DNA from 4 places in the Lactiplantibacillus plantarum genome. Region 3 is predicted to be linked to each of the others. Evidence: predicted binding sites of a transcription regulator. Region 3 holds the regulator's gene; each other region holds the start of a gene.
What was found. Region 3 encodes Rex, which represses fermentation and respiration genes when NADH is low (regulators of the CRP and FNR family bind a similar motif). Its sites were predicted from a motif close to TTGTGAANTANTTCACAA; they were not measured.
Positions count from the first base shown of each region.

Region 1: E5260_RS10885 (class II fumarate hydratase) is a predicted target of Rex. The motif match lies at 3,684-3,701, and genes of this name have one in related genera.
Region 2: E5260_RS11540 (FAD-binding protein) is a predicted target of Rex. The motif match lies at 2,287-2,304, and genes of this name have one in related genera.
Region 4: pplA (extracellular electron transfer flavoprotein PplA) is a predicted target of Rex. The motif match lies at 3,492-3,509, and genes of this name have one in related genera.

Region 1 covers NZ_CP039121.1:2,304,325-2,310,141, forward strand. The annotation lists gene citX (citrate lyase holo-[acyl-carrier protein] synthase) at 1-532, opposite strand, end outside; gene E5260_RS10880 (flavocytochrome c) at 697-2,085, opposite strand; gene E5260_RS10885 (class II fumarate hydratase) at 2,258-3,640, opposite strand; partial or broken gene ltrA (group II intron reverse transcriptase/maturase) at 4,115-5,501, opposite strand.
Region 2 covers NZ_CP039121.1:2,433,606-2,439,422, forward strand. The annotation lists gene E5260_RS11535 (MarR family winged helix-turn-helix transcriptional regulator) at 1-94, shown strand, start outside; gene E5260_RS11540 (FAD-binding protein) at 370-2,259, opposite strand; gene E5260_RS11545 (LysR family transcriptional regulator) at 2,446-3,372, shown strand; gene E5260_RS11550 (helix-turn-helix domain-containing protein) at 3,443-3,994, opposite strand; gene E5260_RS11555 (helix-turn-helix domain-containing protein) at 4,094-4,846, opposite strand; gene E5260_RS11560 (kinase) at 4,914-5,408, opposite strand; gene E5260_RS11565 (putative metal homeostasis protein) at 5,497-5,616, opposite strand.
Region 3 covers NZ_CP039121.1:2,655,035-2,660,851, reverse strand. The annotation lists gene E5260_RS12520 (ABC-F family ATP-binding cassette domain-containing protein) at 6-1,988, opposite strand; gene E5260_RS12515 (redox-sensing transcriptional repressor Rex) at 2,157-2,834, shown strand; gene E5260_RS12510 (CPBP family intramembrane glutamic endopeptidase) at 2,999-3,643, opposite strand; gene groES (co-chaperone GroES) at 3,836-4,120, shown strand; gene groL (chaperonin GroEL) at 4,176-5,801, shown strand.
Region 4 covers NZ_CP039121.1:2,345,872-2,351,688, reverse strand. The annotation lists gene E5260_RS11090 (polyprenyl synthetase family protein) at 1-172, opposite strand, end outside; gene E5260_RS11085 (Gx transporter family protein) at 178-747, opposite strand; gene E5260_RS11080 (NusG domain II-containing protein) at 751-1,242, opposite strand; gene E5260_RS11075 (NAD(P)/FAD-dependent oxidoreductase) at 1,338-3,248, opposite strand; gene pplA (extracellular electron transfer flavoprotein PplA) at 3,531-4,457, shown strand; gene E5260_RS11065 (FAD:protein FMN transferase) at 4,797-5,817, shown strand, end outside.

The DNA.
Region 1 (5,817 bases), 350 kb from region 3:
CGCGTTCACCAAATTCCTTCATGTACATCGCCGCAATCTTTTGCTGTAGCTCAGCCACTGAATGCCGCCGTGAACGCGCGCAATCCTTGGCTTCACGGTGACATAATAAGCAACGACGCTTCGGCAGCCCCAAATCCGTCCGCGACAGCGCGCGCTGTGAACCCGCTTGTAAGATGTCAATATCATATAAGCGACCTAACGGATCGTGTTCTTCAAAAGCGACCGCCAGCCGTTTGCTAGTCGCAAAGTCAGTCGTCAGAATCAAGAACCGCTCATTACCCGCCGGATGATTCCAATCAGCTGCCACCGTGTATGTCGACAACTCAGCTTCAAACCGCTGGACACCGGCCAAAAACAACCGTCGTAGTGCAGCGTTATTCTTAATCGGTCCTGGGATATTCAACTTGATCGCCGCAATCGTGGCCCGGGGGTTAGTCGTTGTCAACTGTTGCTGATACGCGACCCGTTGATCACGGGCTGCTAGCATTGCCGTGATTGTTTGCGGTTCACCGGTTGTAAAAATCGTCGCCATGCTTGTCACTTTCTTCCTATATATTTGTTATATTTCCAGCTTAACCGAAATTAGTTGATTTTTAAACTAATTTCTTTGGTCTCTAACTACAGCCCAAATCAAAAATAGCCCATGCACCGATTACTCAAGCGCATGGACTATTGATTTGGGTTAGTCAAAATAACTTATTGTAAATATTTGAACATTTGTTGTCCGGCTTGACGGCCAAAGATTACCGTTTCAGCGATTGAATTACCACCAATCCGGTTATTGCCGTGGAGACCGCCGACCACTTCACCGGCTGCAAACAGGCCGGCAATCGGTCGTTCGTCCTGATTCAACACTTGGGTTGCGGGATTAATGGCAATCCCACCCATCGTGTAGTGAACAGCTGGCGCAATGTGAATTGAGTAGAACGGTCCCGCCGCAATATCGCGATCCATCCCAGTCGTCCGGTTAAAGGCCGCATCATTATGGTTAGCGACTGCCTGATTCCAGTCAGCCACCGTCTGTTTAAGCGTCGCAGCGTCTAAGCCGGTCGCAGTCGCCAGTGTTTCCAAGTCAGTCCCAGTCTTTACCAGGCCAATGTGATCATAGAATTCAACCGCTTTGACCCGGTCACGAATACCGCGGTCAAAGATCAAGTAGGCACCAGTACCACCCAGTTGGTCGATAGCGGCCGTCACGTTCTTACGCGTGTCGAGTTCATTGACGAAACGAGCCCCCTGGTTATCGACCAAAATCGCACCTTCGCCCCGAACCGCTTCACCGATTAAATAAGCATGATCTGTATCTTGTTGGACCGTCGGATGAACTTGGACTTGGTCCATATCAACCAACTTAGCCCCAATAGCTTGTGCCAACAGAATCCCATCTCCAGTCGCGCCCGGCTGATTGGTCGTCTGATAGTTTTTAAGATCATCACGATACTGGCCTAACAAGGTCTTATTCGCACCGAAGCCACCGGTTGCTAACAAGACGGCTCCAGCCGTAATCGTGACAGCTCCATCTGGGGTTGTTGCCTTGACGCCACTAATTTTGCCGGCTTCGACGACTAGTTCATCGACTTTGACATCTGTGAAGAGTGGTAACTGGTCAGCCGCCACTTGTTTCAACAACTCAGTGACTAAGAAACCACCAATGGGAGCCATGGAACTTGGCCGATGGGTCCGCATCACACTCATCCCACCAGTAATCGTCAAATCATCCAACTTAATGCCGTGGTCTGCTAACCAGTCAATTGCGAGCGCACTGTGTTCCGTGAAGAATTTCAACAGTGCTTGGTTATTCATACCGCCACCACCTTTAAGGGTTTCGCCGTAGAAATCGCCAAAACTATCAACAATATGGTGATGCAATTGGACGTTCGTCTCCGCCGCATTCATACCGGATGAAGCCCGGGTGGTGTTACCACCGATTTTCGACATTTTTTCTAAAATAACCGGGTTCAGGCCCAATTCATGTGCCTGGATTGCCGCAGTCAAACCCGCGCCCCCCGATCCAATAATCACTACGTCATAGTTCGGTTTTAGATCCGCTAAGGCGGTTGGTGTAAATGTAAACTTTTCAGCCATTGATTGCCACTTCTCCTCTCAATTCGTCCGGGGTATTCCCCAGGATGGAACCAAAATCTCATTTATTATTGTCGTTAACTGGACACGGGCCACCATTCCAAGTCTAGGAACAATGACCCGTGCCACCTTGATCCACGTTAACGGTTCAACGCCGATCAATACTTATTTTAGCTTAATCATCAATATTCGTCATATCCAGTGGAACCATCCATTCATCGAATTGTTCCGCGGTTACTTTGCCAGACTTGATGGCTGCTTCACGCAATGTCGTCCCCGCTTTTTCAGCTGCTTGAGCAATCATCGCACTATCATGATAGCCAATATGTGGTGACAATGCCGTAACCGTCATCAAGGAACTGTCGACTAACTCTGCCATCCGGTCTTGGTTGACCGTCAAACCAGCAATCATTCGGTCAGTGAAGCCGGTAATCGTTCCAGCTAACAATTCAGCAGATTCAAGGAAGGCATCAATCAAAACGGTCTTGTAAACGTTCATTTCAAAATTACCTTGGCTAGAAGCTAAATCGACGACCACGTCATTCCCCATAACTCGTACCGCTGCCATAGTGATGGCTTCAGCTTGGGTTGGGTTAACTTTCCCAGGCATGATTGATGAGCCGGGTTCGTTAGCCGGAATGTTTAATTCGTCATAACCGGCCCGTGGACCGCTTGCCAAGAACCGCACATCATTGGCAATCTTCATCAAATCGGCTGCTAGGGTCTTGATGGCCCCGTGAACCACGTTTAAGCCAGAATGATGGGCCAAACCATAGAACTTATTGGAATCAGCCGTAAATTCAATCCCATACAATTTGCTCATCGCCGCAGCAATATTTTCAGCAAAATGAGGGGCAGCATTTAGACCAGTCCCAACGGCGGTCCCACCCATTGCAAGCTCGCCTAACGTTGGATTCAACTGTTTTAAGTAGGCAATATCATGTTCAATCGCACTGGCCCAACCACTCACTTCTTGGCCAAAAGTTAATGGCGTTGCATCTTGAAGATGGGTCCGGCCGATCTTTACTACCCGCCAGTACTTCTTTTGTTTGATCTTCAATTCCGCTAATAAGTGTTCCGCTGCGGCAATCAGCTTATCCACGGCAACTGCGGCCGTAATGTTCATCGCCGTTGGGAAGATATCGTTAGAGCTTTGACCATGGTTAACATCGTCGTTCGGCAAGATTTCAATATCAGGATTGATCTTACCAGCCATGTGTGCGACCACTTCATTAACGTTCATATTCGTTTGCGTCCCCGAACCAGTTTGGTAAACAACCAGCGGAAAGTCCTTACGCAAATCTTCATCGTCGAGCGCTAATAACTTATCAATGGCAGCCACGATTAAATCAGCTTTTTCAGCAGTCATTGCTTCAACTTCTTTATTCGCAATCGCTGCGGCCCGCTTAATTTGAAGTAATGCCCGAATCATTTCCAACGGCATCTTCGTACCAGTCGGAAAGTTATGGCGACTCCGTTCTGTCTGAGCACCCCATAAGGCGTTCGCAGGAATTTTAACTTCGCCTAAAGTATCTGATTCAACTCGATATTCTGTCATGTTGATAACCTCCAATTAATGTGTTGGTAAGCGCTTACTAAGTGTGTGAAAAAAATAACATTTAGTTTATAATCCTAGTTTAGCGCCCCCATATAGCTATAGTCAAACTCAGTTTTAGCTATAAGTATTAGTTATGAGGTTTATGTATCAGTATATTAGCATACAAAGATTGCTTAGAATGAGTTCTAGATAAAAATGTTTATTTTTTCACATGTTCTTATTTATTCCTCTTGCTTAATTTTACTCATAATTGTCACTTTTTCTTATTTGTAGACCTAAATATACCAAACCACAAAATATCGAGTCATAGTTGAAAAGAGATGAAATCAGGCAAATCAAAAGAACGACGTATGGTTAACTAGTAAAACTTTTTTATCAAATTCGGTTGCAATCGAGTAGGAGGTAATTGATTATTTCAATTACCGACCTCTCACACCACCGTACGTACGGTTCCGTATACGGCGGTTCAATAATTTAAGCACTCTGTATTTGCTGGAGTGTCTTGGACAGGTTTATTAGTCCAAGACGCTCCAGCTTTTGATTTGTATACGTATAGGTTAGTGTTTTATTATGGGCAATTCGCCAATATCCCTTGCGGGTATTGGCATTAGTCTTGGCCTGTTCCGGTGTCATTCCTAGCTTAATTAGCTCACGATATCGGGTTTTGATTTTCTTCCACCGTTTCCATATCAACTGTCTAATCCTACTTCGCAACCATTGGTCCAGTTGTTGAATAAACGTCTTCATCTTGCCAATCCCATAGTACTGTAGCCATCCTCGCATTTTCTGTTTAATTTTCTTCATCAACATTAACCAACTAATTCCACGACTTCGCCCAGTCATTATCTTAAGGGCTTGTTTGATTCGCTGTTTCACGACCTTGTGCGGTCGTGCATATGCCCCATTACGGTCTACACCGAGCGTAAATCCTAGAAACTTTAGTCGGAGTGGTGAGCCAACCGTCGTTTTATGACAGTTAATTGTTAGTTTCAACTTAATTTCAAGAAAGATTGTGACATTGCGTAAGACTCGTTCTCCCGCTCGCTTACTTCTGGCATAAATATTACAGTCATCGGCATAGCGCACAAATCGGTGGCCCCGCTGGGTCAATAGCTTGTCCAACTCGTTGAGATAAATATTGGCCAGTAGCGGCGACAGGTTCCCACCTTGTGGTGTTCCCTTCGTCGTCTTTCGAAACAGCTCGCCATTCATGACCCAGCTTGTTAGGAAGCGCCGAATTAGGTGGAGTAGCCATGGATCAGTTACTCGTTGTTTGATGAAGTTCATTAGTAAGTCGTGGTTAACCGTATCAAAGTATGCCTTTAAATCGAGGTCTACCACATAGTGGTAGCCTTGATTGTAGAGTTCGGTGACACTTTGAATCGCGTCATGCGCACTCCGACCTGGTCGGAATCCATAGCTATTGTCGGAAAATACTTGTTCGTATATCGGCGAAAGCACCTGTACCACAGCTTATTGGATCATACGATCAACAACTGTAGGTACTCCCAGTTTTCTGGTTGAGCCATCGAGTTTTGGTATCTCTACCCGTCTGACTGGTTGCGGCCGATATATTCCATTACGTAAACTCTCTAGGAGTTCTTCCCGGTTCTTGTAAATATATTCGGCCAGTTGGTCAACGGTCATGCCGTCAATTCCAGCTACGCCCTTATTCCTCCGAACACGCTTAAACGCTAGGTTCAGATTACTACTTGCAAGGAAGGACCCGGTCTACAAATTGAATGCCATCCTGCGCCGTACTTTCACCGTTAGTAGTACTATGCGCCCCAAGATACTCTTTGTCTTCCAGACTATTCATCCCTTGGCGGTCAGCTTGTTCTGTTTTCTGCAATCTTCGCACTACCAACACCTCCAGTATCGGTGAGAATTATTATTGTTCAGTCCTTCATCTGCCATACGGCAGATTACTATGACCTCGGCTGACTAGTTTACTCCTGTAAACCCATATCGGCGTCCTTGTTGGGAGCTTATCCGACAGGCCTCCCCGGGTAAGAATGATAGCTTTCATACCATGCAACCGTTGGCTTTACTAACTTCGACTTCAAGTAGTGTAGGACTTCAGTTTGTGAAGCAACTTCATCCAGTCTAATCAGCCTTGTAGCCACTTCTTGTACATCGGTTCGGTATTTTGTCTTAGGCTTCCTTCAGACTCCGTC
Region 2 (5,817 bases), 220 kb from region 3:
TCAAGCAATCACGCTCCTTCATGAACACTACTCACCAGCAGAACTTGCGGTGATTCAACGCTTCTTGGCTGATTTGACGGATTATGAAGCTTAATAAAACCAAAAACACCGCTACGACTAATGCGTTCGTTAGTCACAGCGGTGTTTTTGAATTTCTAATGATTAGTGATTTTGTAATCGATACTTGCGAATTGCTATAATCAATGACAACGTGTTGAGTACCAATGATAAACTGCTGAGGAGTAAACTCGTTTTTGTAATACGCATGAGCGGCCTCCATTGATTGAATTTGTTAATTCTAGTTTACCGGTATTACGCACTAAAAGATACTAAAAGCACTAGGTGATTCGTGGATTGTGCGATCAGTGGTTAATCATTTGACACGGTCTGTTTGGCCTGGGATAGCGCGTCCTTGACTGCGGCCTTGATGGCACGGCTCGATACAGAAGCGCCGGAAACTGCATCCACATCATAAGTGTTAGCAGCCACCATTTTTGCCGGCAATTCGGCAACTGCCTGACCACCAACTTCACCAGTCTCATGTTGTTCAACTACTTCAACATGAGTTAATTGTTGGTCAACATACGTGATACGAACCACAACTTGCCCACCAATGCCATCATCTGAGCGCCCTAAGTATTGGTGTTCACCAACTGTGATGTCCGGTGATGCTTCAGCTAGCAAATCATTGGCACCAGTCTGATGCACCGAAGCACTAGTATTCGCATCCGGCTTAGCCACTGCTTTTTCATCGACTAATTGTATCGTTTCTTCCTTAGGTTTAGCTGCATTTTCACCAGCGATTTTTCCAAAAATCAGGCATTCAGCTAAATTACCGCCACCTTGATACTGATTTGCACAAATACCGCCCAACTCACCTGCACCATACAAGTGCGGAATAGGTTGCTGATTTGCATCTAAAATCTCTGCCCGGTCATTACGACGTGGCCCCCCTTGGGTATTAAGTACGTTGTTTGTTAACTTAAGCGCATAATATGGCCCACCATCAAATGCCCGCATCGTATCAACCTGCCGATTAAACGCGTAGTCAGTACCAGACTCAACAAAATAATTGAAATCATGAACGGTCTTGGTAAGTACCGTACCATCAACTTCCATAACTCGTGCTAAGTCGTTTAGAGTAGTGGCCTTCACAACTAAATCGGTGAGATTATTAATCGGCGTATATTGACTTGCTAACATCTGTTGATACTGAGTTTCATCAAAAACCAAGTATGGATGGACATTTGTCCGCGGTACTCGCCACATTCCATGATCATAAATGTGACCGTGCCGGTTGGCTTCACTCTCATCAAAATACCGACTACCGTCATCAGCCACCGTAATAACGCTACCATGGTTCACTTCCGGCCAGCCTAAAATCAAGCGACCACGTTCACCTTGTGGTACGGCAATCGAAAGACCATGTAAAAATCCGAGTGATTCATAATTTTGCATGTGCCAAAAGTCCGCGCCAACTTCTTGGGCCATCTTAATACCAGCACCCTTATTAAACAGCGTGCCTAATGGTGCCAAGTGCTCAGCACCAAGGTAGTCCTGGATGGCTTGTTGATTATTTTCAAAACCACCACATGCTAGGACTACACCATTGGTAGCTCGAACATTAACTAAACGATGCTGACGTTCGATTTGGACACCGATAATTGTATTCGTAGTGGGATCTTGAATCAGATGTTGTGCCGGAGCACTAAGCCAGACATCAATCTGTTGCTGCCGATCTAACACTTTTTGTCGAAGAATTTTCCACAAAGCTGCATCAAAAATGCCATGATGGACAGTTGTAAAGTCATAGGATTGGACTCCATCAAATTCAGGAAACTCATGAACTGCACTGTCTAATGAAATTGGAGAATCAGCAGCTGTAAAATCATTTTTGACACTCACCGGGTCAACATTGAGATACTTTTGAACATAGTCGCGCATATTCGCCATGCCCGCTACGAAAGTATCAACCATACTATCGTCTAATTGCATGGGTGCCGTTAAGTTTTGATAATATTTTTTACCCTCATCGAAACTATCTACCGTTCCTAAGAGTTGGGCAGAATAACGGGTATTGCCTCCTTCATGACCATTCGGCGCTGCATCCGTGAGCAATACCTTCGCATGTGCATCCGCCGCAAACCGCGCTGCTGTCGCCCCGGCACCACCAAAGCCAATAACTACCGTATCATATTGATAATCCCATTTAACCTGATTCATTTTTTGGAGCATGCTGACCACCCTTTCAAAATCCATTTAACGTATTCTAAAGCACAATTGAAATTGATATTTAAATCACAAACAGAATCATTTTTTAACTACATCTGTATTATATAACCGCTTTCATTTTTATAGAAATAACAATCTGATTATCTGTTATTACAAATGAGTAATGGGTTATACTTGATTTTAATAAGATTAAGCATTAAAGGTGGCGATTTCATGGAAAATAAATTGTTAGTATTTTTAGAAGCTATTCAACAGCACAATAGTATGACGAAAGCTGCACAAAGTTTATTCATCAGTCAGCCGTACATTAGCCGCACAATTAAAAGTGCGGAAACTCATTTTGGGACCCCCTTAATCGACCGCGGCCATCATCCACTTGAATTAACTTATGCTGGAGAAAGATTACTGACTTATTTGCAAAGTGACGCCCGTCTCCATCAGCGAATGAACACTGAACTTAAAGAAATCAGTCAAAATAAGTATCAAAGTATGACGATTGGGATTACACCACCAATGGCTAATGCTTGGTTTAGTCAAACACTACCTGCTTTTTATCAACGTTTTCCGAACATTCGCACTAAAATACTAGAAATCACAACATCAAAAGCAGAAACGTTGCTAGCTAGTCATCAGCTAGACTTTTTTATTGGCAAAACAATTCATCAAACTAACGTCAAAACCATCCCTTTGCAGACAATTTCTTTGTCTTTAGTCATTCCAAAAACAGCCGGAATATATCAGTCCAATCAATTTTGGCGACCGTTCACCCCCACCATTCTTACAGGAATGACTGGTGAGCCTGTCATCCGTGCAGTCGGTGAAGCTCGCTTTCAAGAACTGGTTGACCATTACTTTGCCGATAAAGGCATTCAAACGATTCCACTCATTGAAGTCGATAACTCTCGCTTTGCACTAAGCTTGACACTTCAAGGACTTGGTAGCATTGTTCTAGCCACTGCAATGTTGGCAAGACTAGCCACTGAACCAGCCAAGTACCCTATCAATGCGTTCAAATTACCAACAAGCGAGCTCAGCCTTGATTTTAGTATTGCCTACTTACCAAGTCACGTGCTAGCTAAACCGATTGCTTATCTAGTCGAACAAGCTTGTCAAACCTTTAATCCTGCGATTGATTTTTAACATAAAACGCAAACTGTCAGCATCTATTAAGCTAGATGATTGACAGTTTGCGTTTTACTTTCAAAATAAATCACCGGTAGTAAATCATGTTCAACCCCACCAGCTGTTGCATTAGTTGCTCATTTTCTGGTGATAGTTTGATTTGTTGCTGCCGCAGACATTTGGAGATGTCTAAGTTCATTCTGTCGAATACTCCCAGTACTGAACCAGTTCGTTGTTCCAATAGTTCCTGATAATAAGTTGCCAGCAGCTGTCGTAACGGTTGCTCATTCGTGGTATTTAGATTAGCAACTAAATCACTAATTATGCCCACAGCAACACGTGCCCGATCCTGCCCCCCGCTGTACCATTTCACCGTCATATCTGTTCGACTCCTTTTACGCAATAACAACTGCCACCATGGTCGCTGAACAGGTCTTCTGCTCAAACCTAATAACTCATCCGTCGAGACAGCAAATAGTTTGCTCAGTGCTACCAACAACTCTAAATCTGGATAACTTTTCCCTAACTCCCACTTGGAAATAGTTTGCCGTGAGACGTGTAACCGCTCCGCCACCGTCTGCTGGGACCATTCATGCTGTTGTCGTTGCTCTTTTATTTTAGTACCAATCACAATTTTCATCCTACCCGCTCCTCTATTAAAATACTAGACTATTGGGTGCACCAATTCATTGCAACACACTTAAGCGCTACCGCAACGGTTGGTTGCAACCACTCAAGATCAAGTCTCGGTATGAAAATGTTGATACAACGACTTTCCTGAAACTAACAATTCCACAACTTGTTGAGGATCATCAACCGTCACACCTTGTCGTTGCAAATAACTGACAAATTGCGGTAAATAGTCGCTGGCCTTCAACGCACATTCCAGCTGATAAGTTTGGGCATTAGTCTTTAAAATCAATTGAAAATAATCCGGATTGAAATCAAATGGTGAAAGTCGTTTGCGACACCGATAACTGATGGTAACTCGCTGCAGATCTGTATAGTGGATTAGTTGGCACCGTGGACAATTGAACACAATTTGGCGAAACTTCGTCAATGTCGATGCAGCATACGTATGCAACTCAATGGTAGCAGGCTGAATCACCCAGTAACTATTGATTCCCACTGGAACGACCACAATCAATCCAACAATATAAAGTGATAAAAAGAGCCACCACGGCTGATAACCAAAACCAGTAAATAATAGACAAACAAATAGCCAAAATAATCCGAGACCCAGAAGTCGCCCAAAGCTTAGTCGCCGACCAACAACATATGGCTTTGGAAAGAAAGCACTACCACGAACTAATTCATCCAAGGATAGATTATACAGATCCGACAGTGCCAGTAAATTATCGATTGACGGAATCGCCTTTCCGCGTTCCCACTTAGACACCGCCTGAGTCGTAACAAATAACTTGGACGCTAATTGCGCCTGTGTCAATCCATACTGACAACGACGCGTTTTCAATAATGCTGCGAGTAACATTGGCTCGCCCCCTTTATGATTTCAGCTTAATCCTCAACCACGATCAAACCAATCAACTCATGGTTGTTTAGTCACAATCATACATGGCAGTCATAATTTGTTGAACTTCCGTTGTTAAATCTTGTTGCTCGCCAATTAAGACTTCGTTAGCAACGCCCAACGTATCATGTGGAAACCACCACCGACGCATGTCTTCCACACCAAAATCACGATGACGATTTTGATGGCGCGCCAAGGTCGTGGCAAAGCTCACTTCAAAATAATAAGTAAGGACGCGTGGAAACGATTGACTAAGCCGCGCCAACATTTTTCCATACCGATCACGTGCTAAGATGCCTTCCACAATGACTACAGGCACACGTCCCAGCCCATAGCACGCAATTTGTTCAATCAGACCAATTGAAATATTTCCCGGGTAATCATGACTCATCAGCATGTCGCGACGAACGACATCTTGGGACACTAGCAACGTATGATGGCCCACGCGTCGTTGCAACGCCTGCGCTAGCGTCGTCTTGCCACTCCCAGAATTCCCCCGAATAATCACCAAAGTTGTTTCCATCCACATGTCCTCCACTCATTCCTGTATCTTAATCATACCGCACAGCTAACAAAAAAACGTTAGCCAAATTGGCTAACGTTCGCTGATACTATTTGGCTTTACTGGCGTTACGTCGGGCATCATGTAAAATCTTCAATGCGCGTTTCCGCGATTTTAAGTTGGTCCCCCGTAGACGCCTGCGCGCACTTGCTAAATCTTGTTTTTCCATCATGGGTGCCTCCTGATAAATAGTAATTATTACCATTTAAATTATAATCAATCTTATGCTTACGTCAACTATTATGCAGCCAGCTGACATTGACAGATACAATTAGCTCCCAATAATTAAATTATCATTTATTAGACTAACGGCAATGACAATGTTACCCTTAAATTGTCAACGACATTATATAAGTATTTTGAAGGAGTG
Region 3 (5,817 bases):
GAAAATTAGCTCAATTCTTCTAAAGCTTCAGCTTGTTCGGTCCATTCGGTTTCAACTTGTTCTTGTTGAGTATTGATGGCTTCAAGTTCTTTTTGTAGGTCTTGTAGTTTACCAACATCGGCCGATACTTCAGGTTGCGCCATTTCAGTTTGAATCTGTGTGGCTTGTTCATCTAAGGCAGTCATCTGTTCTTCCAGGGCGGCAACTGAGCGCTCGAGCTTGCGCTTTTCACGTTGTTGCTGCTTGCTGGCTTGGTAATTTTGCTGGCCTTTGGAGCGGGGAGCAGCAGTTGTGGCACTGGTTGAATCCGCTGCACCGGCTTCAGCAGCTTTTTCGGCCGCTTGGCTAGCAGCCGCAGCCGCGATTTCAGCTTGCTCTTGTTTCTTGTCGATGTAGTAGTCGTAATCACCTAAGAAGAGTTCCGTGCCTTCCGGAGAAACCTCTACGACACTCGTGGCGACTTGGTTAATGAAGTAGCGGTCATGTGACACGAACAAAAGGGTGCCGTCAAAGTCGTTGAGGGCGACTTCCAAAACTTCACGGCTATCGATATCCAAGTGGTTAGTTGGTTCATCTAAGATTAAGAAGTTGTCATTTTGCATGGCAAGTTTGGTCAACAGTAACCGGGCTCGTTCTCCACCAGATAGGGCATGAACGGGTTTATCAACATCTTCACCAGTGAAGAGAAAACTGCCCAAAATGGTACGAATGTCTTTTTCAGGAGTGGTGGGATGTTCATCCCAAAGTTCACCGAGGACGGTTTTTTTGTCGTTTAAATTACGTTGCTCTTGATCGTAGTAGCCCGTAACGACGTTGGTGCCAAAAACGGCCTGGCCTTTAATGAATGGAATCTGTCCCAAAATACTCTTTAGGAAAGTCGATTTTCCAATACCGTTCGGTCCAACAATGGCAATAGCTTCATGTTTCTTAATATTCAAGTTGTCGGGTTCCGAAAGAATCTGACCATCATAGCCCACGGCTGCATCTTTGACGGTCAACACAATGTTGCCGCTTTGTTTAGCCGCATGAAAGCCAAAGTGGGCAGTCTTCTCGTCACTATCAGGGCGGTCAAGGCGGTCCATCTTTGCTAACTGCTTACGCCGAGCCTGGGCCCGTTTTGTCGTAGAAGCACGCACGATGTTACGATTAACAAAGTCTTCAAGCTTGCTGATCTCCGCTTGTTGCTTTTCATAATGTTTCCATTGTGCTTGGATTCGAGCCGCTTTTTCTTGCACAAACTGGTCGTAGTTGCCAGTGTAGTGCACCATTTCATGGTGTGATAAGTCATAGACTTCGTTAACGACCCGGTCTAAGAAATAGCGGTCATGGCTAACGATTAGCAGCGCACCAGAGTAAGACTGGAGATAGCTTTCCAACCAAGTAAGGGTTTCGACGTCCAAGTGGTTCGTCGGTTCGTCAAGGATAAGCAAGTCCCGTTTTTCAAGTAACAACTTGGCCAAGGCCAACTGGGTCTTTTGTCCACCGGATAGTGCCGTCACCGACTTATCGTACACCTCGGCGTCGAATTGGAAGCCGTGCAACACGCCCCGAATCTCAGCTTGGTAGCCGTACCCGTTTTTTTGTTGAAATTCAGTTTGAATCTGATCATAGGTTTTCAGGGTCTGTTGATAAGCCTGCTCATCATTCATGATTGCGGGGTCGCTCAATTGATTTTCGAGCTGGTGCATCCGTTTTTCGATGGCATGTAACTCAGCAAAGACACTACTCATTTCTTCCCAAATCGTATTGTTACTATCCAGTCCTTGGTCTTGCGCCAAGTAACCGATTGTTAAGCCCTTGCGCATTGAAATCTGGCCTTCGTCCGGTACCGTTTCGCCGGCAATCATTTTAAGTAAGGTTGATTTTCCGGCCCCGTTTCGACCGACGAGGGCCACCCGAGCGTGTTCTTGAATATCCATTTGTACGTTATCGAACAAGACATCGGCGCCAAAACGCCGCATAACTTGCTGTACTTGTAGTAAAATCACGCTTTATTAAGCTCCTTTCACATTTAATTCGTGACATAATTGTAGCATATTGTAACGGCCTGACCCAATTATTCGGAATAATAAGTAATTATTATTTCACAAAGTCACGCGTTATGCTAGAATAGTGTCAGCAAATTCACAAACTTTTAATTAGGAGGACACGTCCGAATGGCAGAAACAAAAATTCCACGGGCAACGGCAAAACGGTTACCGATTTATTACCGCTATTTAAATATCTTGCTAGATGCAGATAAGAAGCGGGTCTCATCGACCGAGTTGTCCGAGGCGGTTAAAGTAGATTCAGCAACGATTCGGCGAGATTTCTCGTATTTTGGGGCGCTCGGCAAACGAGGGTATGGATACGATGTTGAAACGTTACTTGCATTTTTCAAAAAGATTTTAAATCAAGACACCTTAACGAATGTTGCTTTAATTGGGGTCGGTAATTTGGGCCACGCCCTACTGAACTTTAATTTTCACAAAAACAGTAATGTCCGCATTTCAGCAGCATTTGATGTCAACGAGGCGATTGCCAATACAGTCCAAAGTGGGGTTCCAGTGTACCCAATGACGGAGCTCAAAAAGCAATTGATCGAACAACAGATTGAGATTGCTATCTTAACGGTGCCAACCACGGTTGTTCAGAAAATTACCGATGACTTGGTTGATGCAAACGTCAAAGGAATCATGAACTTTACGCCGTTACGAATCTCCGTTCCTGAGACAGTACGGGTTCAGAACGTTGATTTGACCAACGAATTACAAACATTGATCTACTTCATTGAACATTACGGTCAGCAATTAGGTGACAATGGTAATGACGATGAAAATGAGACTGAAGATTAATAACTCGCTTTATCTTTGAAATTAAATGGCTATAAAAAGGCTTCTCTGAATTATTCAGGAAAGCCTTTTTAACATACTTAGATCACGAATCATTGATTGTAACGTATAAATATTCGGTGAAAATTAACGTTGAAACGCTAGGTTAGCGCTACCTAGTAATGATACTAGTGCAGTAAGCCTAATAATGTGGGTAACACAACCGATGCGTTCATTAGGATGTGAGCCGTCATCGATGTTTGAATCCGACCGGTGTGCTGGTATAACCAGCAGAATAATAACCCGATAAAGGCATAGAGGATAAAGTGACCATCCGCATGTGCAAAGCTAAATAGCACACTAGAAATCAAGGCCGCCCCAATCTGACCAGTAACCGCACTTAGATTGCCAAAGATAACTTTGCGGAAGACGATTTCTTCCATAATCGGGGCACCGACAATGATGGCTAAGAAGAAAGCGGGATATTGTTGCCCAACAGTTAAGAGGGTGGTCGTGTTGGTTGACGCTGTTGACTGTCCCAGTAAAGCCGTCATTTTTAAAATGATGACTTGACCAACGATGACTAGGACAAGACCGATCAATCCCCAGATGAACGTCATGAACCAGTTACTTGGTTGTTTTTCAACAACGTTTTTTGTCCGCATGCGACTCGCCAACCAGATGAGTAGGATTGCACCGACTAAGTAGTCGACCGTTTGAATCACGAATACTTGGGCCCCTAGCTGATGGAAAGCAGTCACAAGGACGCTCGGTAGTGCGTAAATAATAAAGTAGATGATAAGAATAAAGATTGATTGGCGGCGATTAACCATCAAGTCACGTCCTTTTAAAAGTTTGATTTAAGATTTATTGATACTTCAATAGTATTCATTATAGTCGATTTGACATTCTTTGACTAATAATTGACAAATCACTTGCAATCTTGAATTAAAATGATATAGTTGACAATGTAATTAGCACTTGAGGTTGAGGAGTGCTAAAAAAGAATAAATGGAGGGATTCACGTGTTAAAACCATTAGGAGATCGCGTTATCTTGCAACAACAAGAAGAAGAAGAACAAACAATTGGCGGTATTGTCATTGCCAATAACGCTAAGGAAAAGCCCCAAAGCGGTAAGGTTGTTGCCGTCAATGACGGTCGTGTTTTAGATAACGGGACAAAAGTTGACCCCAGCGTGAAGGTCGGCGATCAAGTATTATTCGATAAGTATGCCGGTACCGAAGTCAAGTATCAAGGTGCTAAGTATTTGGTATTGCACGAAAAAGATATCGTTGCAATCGAAGACTAATCCATTTAAATTGCGCAACTTAAAATAAATTAAATTCATGAGGTGAATAGAGATAATGGCTAAAGAATTAAAGTTCTCTGAAGATGCACGTTCAGCGATGCTAAAAGGTGTCGATCAATTAGCTGACACAGTTAAGTCAACGTTAGGTCCTAAGGGTCGCAACGTTGTTTTGGAACAATCATATGGTTCACCAACAATTACTAATGATGGTGTAACGATTGCTAAGGCGATCGAATTAGACGATCATTTCGAAAACATGGGTGCTAAGTTAGTTTCTGAAGTTGCTTCAAAGACTAATGACATCGCTGGTGATGGGACGACTACTGCAACGGTCTTAACACAATCAATCGTTAATGAAGGTATGAAGAACGTTACGGCCGGTGCTAACCCTGTTGGCATTCGTCGTGGGATTGAAGAAGCTACTAAGACGGCGGTTGACTCATTACACGCTATGGCACACGAAGTTAAGACGCAAGAAGATATTGCGCAAATCGCTTCTGTATCTTCAGCAAGTGAAGAAACTGGTAAATTGATTGCCGAAGCCATGGAAAAAGTTGGTCATGACGGTGTTATCACGATTGAAGAATCACGTGGTGTTGATACTAGTTTAGACGTTGTTGAAGGGATGCAATTCGACCGCGGCTACTTATCACAATACATGGTTACTGATAATGATAAGATGGAAGCGGATCTTGACAATCCATATATCTTAATTACTGATAAGAAGATTTCAAACATTCAAGATATCTTACCACTATTACAATCCATCGTTGAACAAGGCAAGCCATTGTTGATCATTGCTGATGACATTTCTGGTGAAGCTTTACCAACCTTAGTCTTGAACAAGATGCGTGGGACGTTTAACGTTGTCGCCGTTAAGGCACCCGGTTTTGGTGATCGGCGTAAGGAACAATTACAAGATATCGCTATCTTAACTGGCGGGACGGTTATCACTGACGACCTTGGCCTTGAATTGAAGGACACGACCATCGATCAATTAGGTCAAGCCAACAAAGTTACGGTTACTAAGGATAACACCACCATTGTTGAAGGCGCTGGTTCCAAGGATGCTATTTCAGAACGGGTTGAATTTATCCGTAACCAAATCGGTGAAACAACTTCTGACTTTGACAAAGAAAAGTTACAAGAACGTTTAGCTAAATTAGCTGGTGGGGTTGCCGTTGTTCGTGTCGGTGCCGCTACTGAAACTGAATTGAAGGAACGTAAATACCGGATTGAAGATGCTTTGAACGCAACTCGGGCCGCCGTTGAAGAAGGCTTTGTTGCTGGTGGTGGTACTGCTTTGATTAACGTTATCAAAGATGTTGCTGCATTGAAGGAAACTGGTGACGTTCAAACTGGGATCAACATTGTTAAACGTGCTTTGGAAGAACCAGTTCGCCAAATCGCTGAAAATGCTGGTTTGGAAGGCTCTGTTATCGTTGAAAAGATGAAGGAACAAAAGCCAGGTGTTGGTTTCAACGCCGCAACTGATGAATGGGTTGACATGATCAAAGCTGGTATCGTGGACCCAACTAAGGTAACGCGTTCTGCTTTACAAAATGCCGCTTCTGTTTCAGCCCTTCTCTTAACGACTGAAGCCGTTGTCGCTGAAAAACCTGAAGAAAATGCACCAGCTGCACCAGCCGCACCAAACCCAGGTATGGGCGGTATGATGTAAACAAATCGTAACATTA
Region 4 (5,817 bases), 310 kb from region 3:
ATGCCGGGCGTAAGAGCTTACCACCACCATGAATCATTTCTAAAATCGCGTCATTGATGTCGGCATCTTGAATATTGATGTTCGCCGTCATCAGCTGCATCACTTGTTGCAGCTCCGGTTGTAGTGCCGGGTAATCACGCCAAATTGGGTGTAATTGTGTTGCCGATTGCATATGGGTTACTCCTTTGTTTGATCTGGATGGTGTTCTCGATTGAATTTGAGATAGCGTAAGATCGTGACGTGGGTGAACAAGTAGTTGGCGGCGATTCCGAGAGCACTTCCCGCTGCTAGTCCAATAATCGAAAGCACTGGCAAGTAGAGCATGACCGTCCACGTCTGTGCAATAAGACTCGCGACCAATAGCTGACCAACATTATGCATGACGCCACCAGTTGCTGAAATTCCAATAATACTAACGCGTTTAGGCCCTAATTGTTTGACCAACAGCATGGCAAACAGGCTGAGAAAGGCGCCCCCAAAACTATACAGAAAGGTTGATAAAGTGCCACCTAGGAGGGCCGTTAAAATCAAACGGAGCCAGGTTAGGGTTATCACGTCAGTTAATGATAATGTATAGATTGCAACAATGGTAATCAGATTGGCTAAACCAAGCTTGGCACCTGGGGCAAAGGCAAACGGGAATGGAATCATCCGTTCAAGGATGCCGATGATCACGCCTTGTGCAACCAGTAACGCGATATAAATATTACGATGAGTTTTGTTTGATCGTTCAAATGAATTATTCATATTCTACTCCGTAACTAAACCATTACCGCCAGATTTGACTTGACCGTTGCTGGCCTTAATTTCAACCAAGAGTTTGTGGGGCAAACAAACAATCGTTTGACCAGGTTTATGAATCCAGCCTCGGCGGACACATACTTGGTCAGAACAGTTGGCTTTCGTAATCGCAACGCGCTTAGGTTTAAATGTGATCGTGTTGTAGTGCCCATGGTTATCGCGATAGGTGAAGTGCTTAGTCGTTTTCAGATTCGTAATATTGACACGCTTCAAGACGGTCCCATTATGTGAGACCACGGCGTTATACGTGGTTTCACTGCTCGTGGCCTTTCGCTTAGCCACTAGTGCCGCATGTTCAGCTTGTTGTTTTTGCTGGTATGAAAAAATCGCTAGTGGGGTGAACGATAAAATAATTAGCGCAACAATAATAATAATATCAAACGGCTTGATCATATCCCCATAACGTTTGAATGTCCGGATCATTGTCCGTAATTTACGCATCGTTAACCCTCCAATTCAATGAAATAAAAAATGGTTCAAGGGGGGAAAAACAACCCTTGAACCATCGGGAAAGGATTTAATTAATTATAACGCATCTAGCGGGTTTTAACACCGTCGTAATGAGAACGAACGTTGCCGTACCACCAGTGTCCAAGGTGTTTTTGCATCCACGGAACGACCCAGTAGTCTAACCCAAATGTCCGTCCGGAACCGTTCATTAAGGCGAGGGCAACAAAGATCATCCAAATGTTGACCCAGTAGAACATGCCAGATAAGCAGAAGACGACAACTAAGCCAATGGTGACTGCGTTAGCAAACCAAGTAAAGAGTCCGAAGAAAATACATAATGCAATGACGATTTCAACACAAGTCATGAATTTCTGGAAGAAGAGGGCCATTTGCATGTTCGGAATGAAGACCTTGGTAATTGATTCGAACCAATGTGGCATTTTGTCAAAGACCATCAGGGGTTCTTTACCGTACATGTATGAAAGACTGAAGACACCCTTAGCGGCTTTAGCGGTTGACGTGGCAGCTTCAGAAGCACCACTGGTTGCAGCGGCTTTAGTTGCTTGAGAGGCACCACTGGTTGCGGCCACGGTAATCCATTCGAATGGTAACCGTAACTTGTCAGTGAACCAGGATTCAGATCCCTGAACTTTAGTCCAGCAGTCCCATAACCACATGGCACCATAGAAGAACCGCAGTGGCACACTCCAGAGTACGTTACCAGCCCGTGAGACCCAACCGCGGAAGACGTTACGGTTATTACGAGTCCGGAAGAATTCGTGCATGAAGTACTGGAATAGGTAGTAACCTGAGAAAATCTGAACGTAGTACATCCAGTTGATGGCGTGTTTTAAAAGCACGGCAATAAAACCAGAGACGTTCCACTTCTCTAAAACTTGTGCAACGGCATATTTGGAACCAATTGAGTCGACGGATGCTTGATAAGCGCCCTTAAATGGCTTGATCGTAACGTCAGTCTGGTCAACGTTCTTAATAATACCTTCGACGGCCTTAGCTGCGGTTTCTTCAGCCCCTTGAACGATTTGTGGGACTGGCCGTGGTTGGTCAGGTTCTTGGTAGCTGGTTGAATCACCGGCTAAGAAGATATTGTTACAATCCTTAGCTTGCATGAATTCATTGGCCATCAAGCGACCACCGCGGGGGTTAGTTTCAATGCCGAACTTTTTAACGATACTATTAGCACGAACACCGGCTGTCCAGATTAACGTGTAGGTTGGAATTGGATCCTTGCCTTTTAAGTTAACATGGTCTTCACAGACTTCGGTAATCATGGAGTTCGTCATGATTTTGACACCATGTTTTTCCATGTACTTAGCGGCCTTACCGGCTTGCGTCCGGTTGAGCATGTTAATAATAGTCGGCGCTGCTTCGACCAATTGGAGCGTGATTTCACTTGGATCGAGCTTGTTGTCTCGAGCCAAAACATCACGATATTCGATTAATTCACCAATCAGTTCAGAACCAGTAAAACCAGAACCACAGACTGTAAAGGTCAACATGGCTTTGCGCTTAGCAGGGTCGAGCTCCGCCGCCCCCCGCCGAATAATTGCAGATAAGTGAGCACGCAATGCCATCGCTTGTTCGAAGGACCACAATTCGAAGCCGTGTTCCTTAACACCGGGAGTCCCAAAGTCATTGGATTCCCCACCCAAACTAATTAAAAGTTGATCATATTGATAACTTCCGTGTTCGGTAGTAACTGTTTGTGCCTTTTTGTCGATGCCCGTCACGGTATCGGTCACGAGACGAACGTTTTTTCGCCGTGCGAACAACCGTTGCAAATCATATTGGATATGCTCAGGTTCCACCCGTTCGGTAGCAACTTCATGTAATTCAGTCATATACGTGAAGTATGAATGCCGGTCAATCAACGTAATCTCGACGTCTGCATTTTTTTTGAAATGCTTAGACAGTTTCTTGGTTGCGTAAACACCAGCAAACCCCGCACCGACAACGACAATATTTTTCTTTGCCATTGCGTAACAACTCCCTTGAATAATAGTGTAAAAAGATAATTCCACTAATAATTATAACGATAATGTAAGCGGTTGTCTATGGATTATGGGAAAGAATGCATAAACTATCACATTATCTAAGCCGCGAAAATAGTGGCATCGAGGTTTGAACGGAAAACGTTGTCAATACCGCTATTATTAGGCTAAAATATCATTTTTTTAATGGAATGGGATTGACTATTACCAGTTTAAACGTTAAGATTAATGTGAATTTTCATACAAAAAGGTTAGGAGTGGGATATCATGAAATTCAAATCAGTTATTACGGGTGCTTCAGTTGTTGCAATTTCAGCTTTAGCTTTAGCAGGTTGTGGCAGCAGTTCTTCAAGTTCTAGCTCGAGTTCATCCAAGAAGAGTTCATCTTCAAGCTCATCAGCTAAGACAACTAAGGTTGCTAAATTAACCGCTGGCAGCAAAATGAAAGCGGGTACTTATAACCTTGAAGAAGAAAATTATTCACATGGTTATCGGACCAAGATGAGTATCACAGTTAATAACAACGGTAAAATCACTAAGTCCAGTTATGACCAAGTGAACAAGAACGGCAAGTCCAAAGTTGATGATACTTCATATAACAAACAAATGAAGAAGATCGCTGGGACTAACCCCAAGACTTACATGCCTAAGTTAAACAAGACGCTGACGGGCTCTGCCGCTACTGGTAACGTGGGCTCCATTGATGTTGTGACTGGTGCGACTGAATCATCAAAGACCTTCCAAAACTACACACAACAATTAGTTCAAGCTGCCCAAGCGGGTAACAAGTCGACCATTAAGATTGACAATGGTGCCAAGATGAAAGATGGTACCTACAAGTTGAACGAAAAGAACTACTCACACGGTTACAAAGTTACTTTCGCAATCACGGTCAAGGATAATAAGATTACGAAGTCTGAATATAACCAAGTGAACAAGAATGGCAAGTCCAAAGTTGACGATGCAGCTTACAACAAGCAAATGAAGAAGGTTGCTAAGACTAACCCTAAGACTTATCAACCAGCTTTGAACAAGTCATTAGTTAAGAGTAGTGATCCAACTAAGGTTGACGTTGTCACGGGTGCCACTGAATCTTCTAACACCTTTATTATGTACGCGGAACAATTACAAAACGCGGCACAAAAGGGTGACACCAACACGATTACTGTTGACAACATGATTTTCTCTGAATAAGCAATTTAATTATTAGATTCTTTTGAGGCCTGAGGCGCATGCTGAGGGCCTTTTGTTTTTAATTGAACAACCACAAAAGTTTGTCACTCAGTTGGGCACGACTTTGAGCAAGCTAAATCCATACATGGATATTGGTTTAAAAAATAATAGTGGCGGTGAATGTTAAGTGCAAAATGGCTGTGGTAGTACAAACCCGACCGTCGAGTTGTACCGTTTGCTGTAGGTGCGCTGATGTCAGACTAGCGTAGAAAAGCTTGGATGACGCGCAAACAGTCTCACCGGATGAATCAAGACTTTGGTATAATGACAATTGAAATTAAAAATAGGGGAAGTATTGGAATGAAGCTAAAAAAATGGGTTCGAATTGGATTAATTGTTGCAATGATCGTGCCATTGACGGCGTGTGGGACGAGTACGAGTCGCAAAAATGCTGCTAGTAGCCGACCCAAACCAACTAAGGTCGTCAAGACGCCGATCGAGGATACCCAGTTCATGATGGGCACAGTTGTCACGTTGCGGATTTATAATAAGGGTAAGGATAACGTGTTAGCTGGGGCGTTTAAGCTGTTGAAAACGGAAGCTAAGGAAATTACGGTCAATCAAAAAGGATCTGAAATTGATAAGATCAACGCCGCTGCCGGTAAAAAGCCAGTGGCTGTCAGCAAGGATATCTACCCAATGATCAAAGCAGCTTACTATTATAGTAAGAATTCAGACGAATCCTTTGATTTAGCCATTGGCCCGATCACATCACTCTGGCATATTGGATTTTCTGATGCCAAGGTGCCCACTCAACAAGAAATTGACAAGAACGTTAAGCTGGTAGACTACAAAAAAGTTAAATTAAATGACAAGAAACGGACCGTTTATCTAGAAGAAAAGGGAATGCAACTAGACCTTGGTGGGATTGCCAAGGGTTACATGACCGATCAAGTGAAGACGTACTTATTAAATCATGGGGTTTCAACGGCCATTATTGACCTCGGTGGTAATATTTATGTTCTGGGTGACAGCCCTAAAGGAACGAAGTCAGGTAACTGGACAGTCGGTATCCAAGATCCAAAAGCGTCACGGGGTACGGCCATTGGCTCACTACCTGCTAAGAATAAGTCAATCGTTACTTCTGGGATCTATGAACGCTATTTGAAGAAGAATGGTAAAGTTTACAGTCATTTGATGGACCCACAAACAGGGGCCCCTTATCAAAACAATTTGATGGGCGTTTCCATCATCTCGAAGAAGTCGGTGGATGGCGATGCACTATCGACGGCCACCTTTGACAAAGGCCTCAAAGGCGGGATGAAGTACATTAATGGTAAAGCGGATCAAGGTATTGGGGCCATTTTTATTACCAAGGATA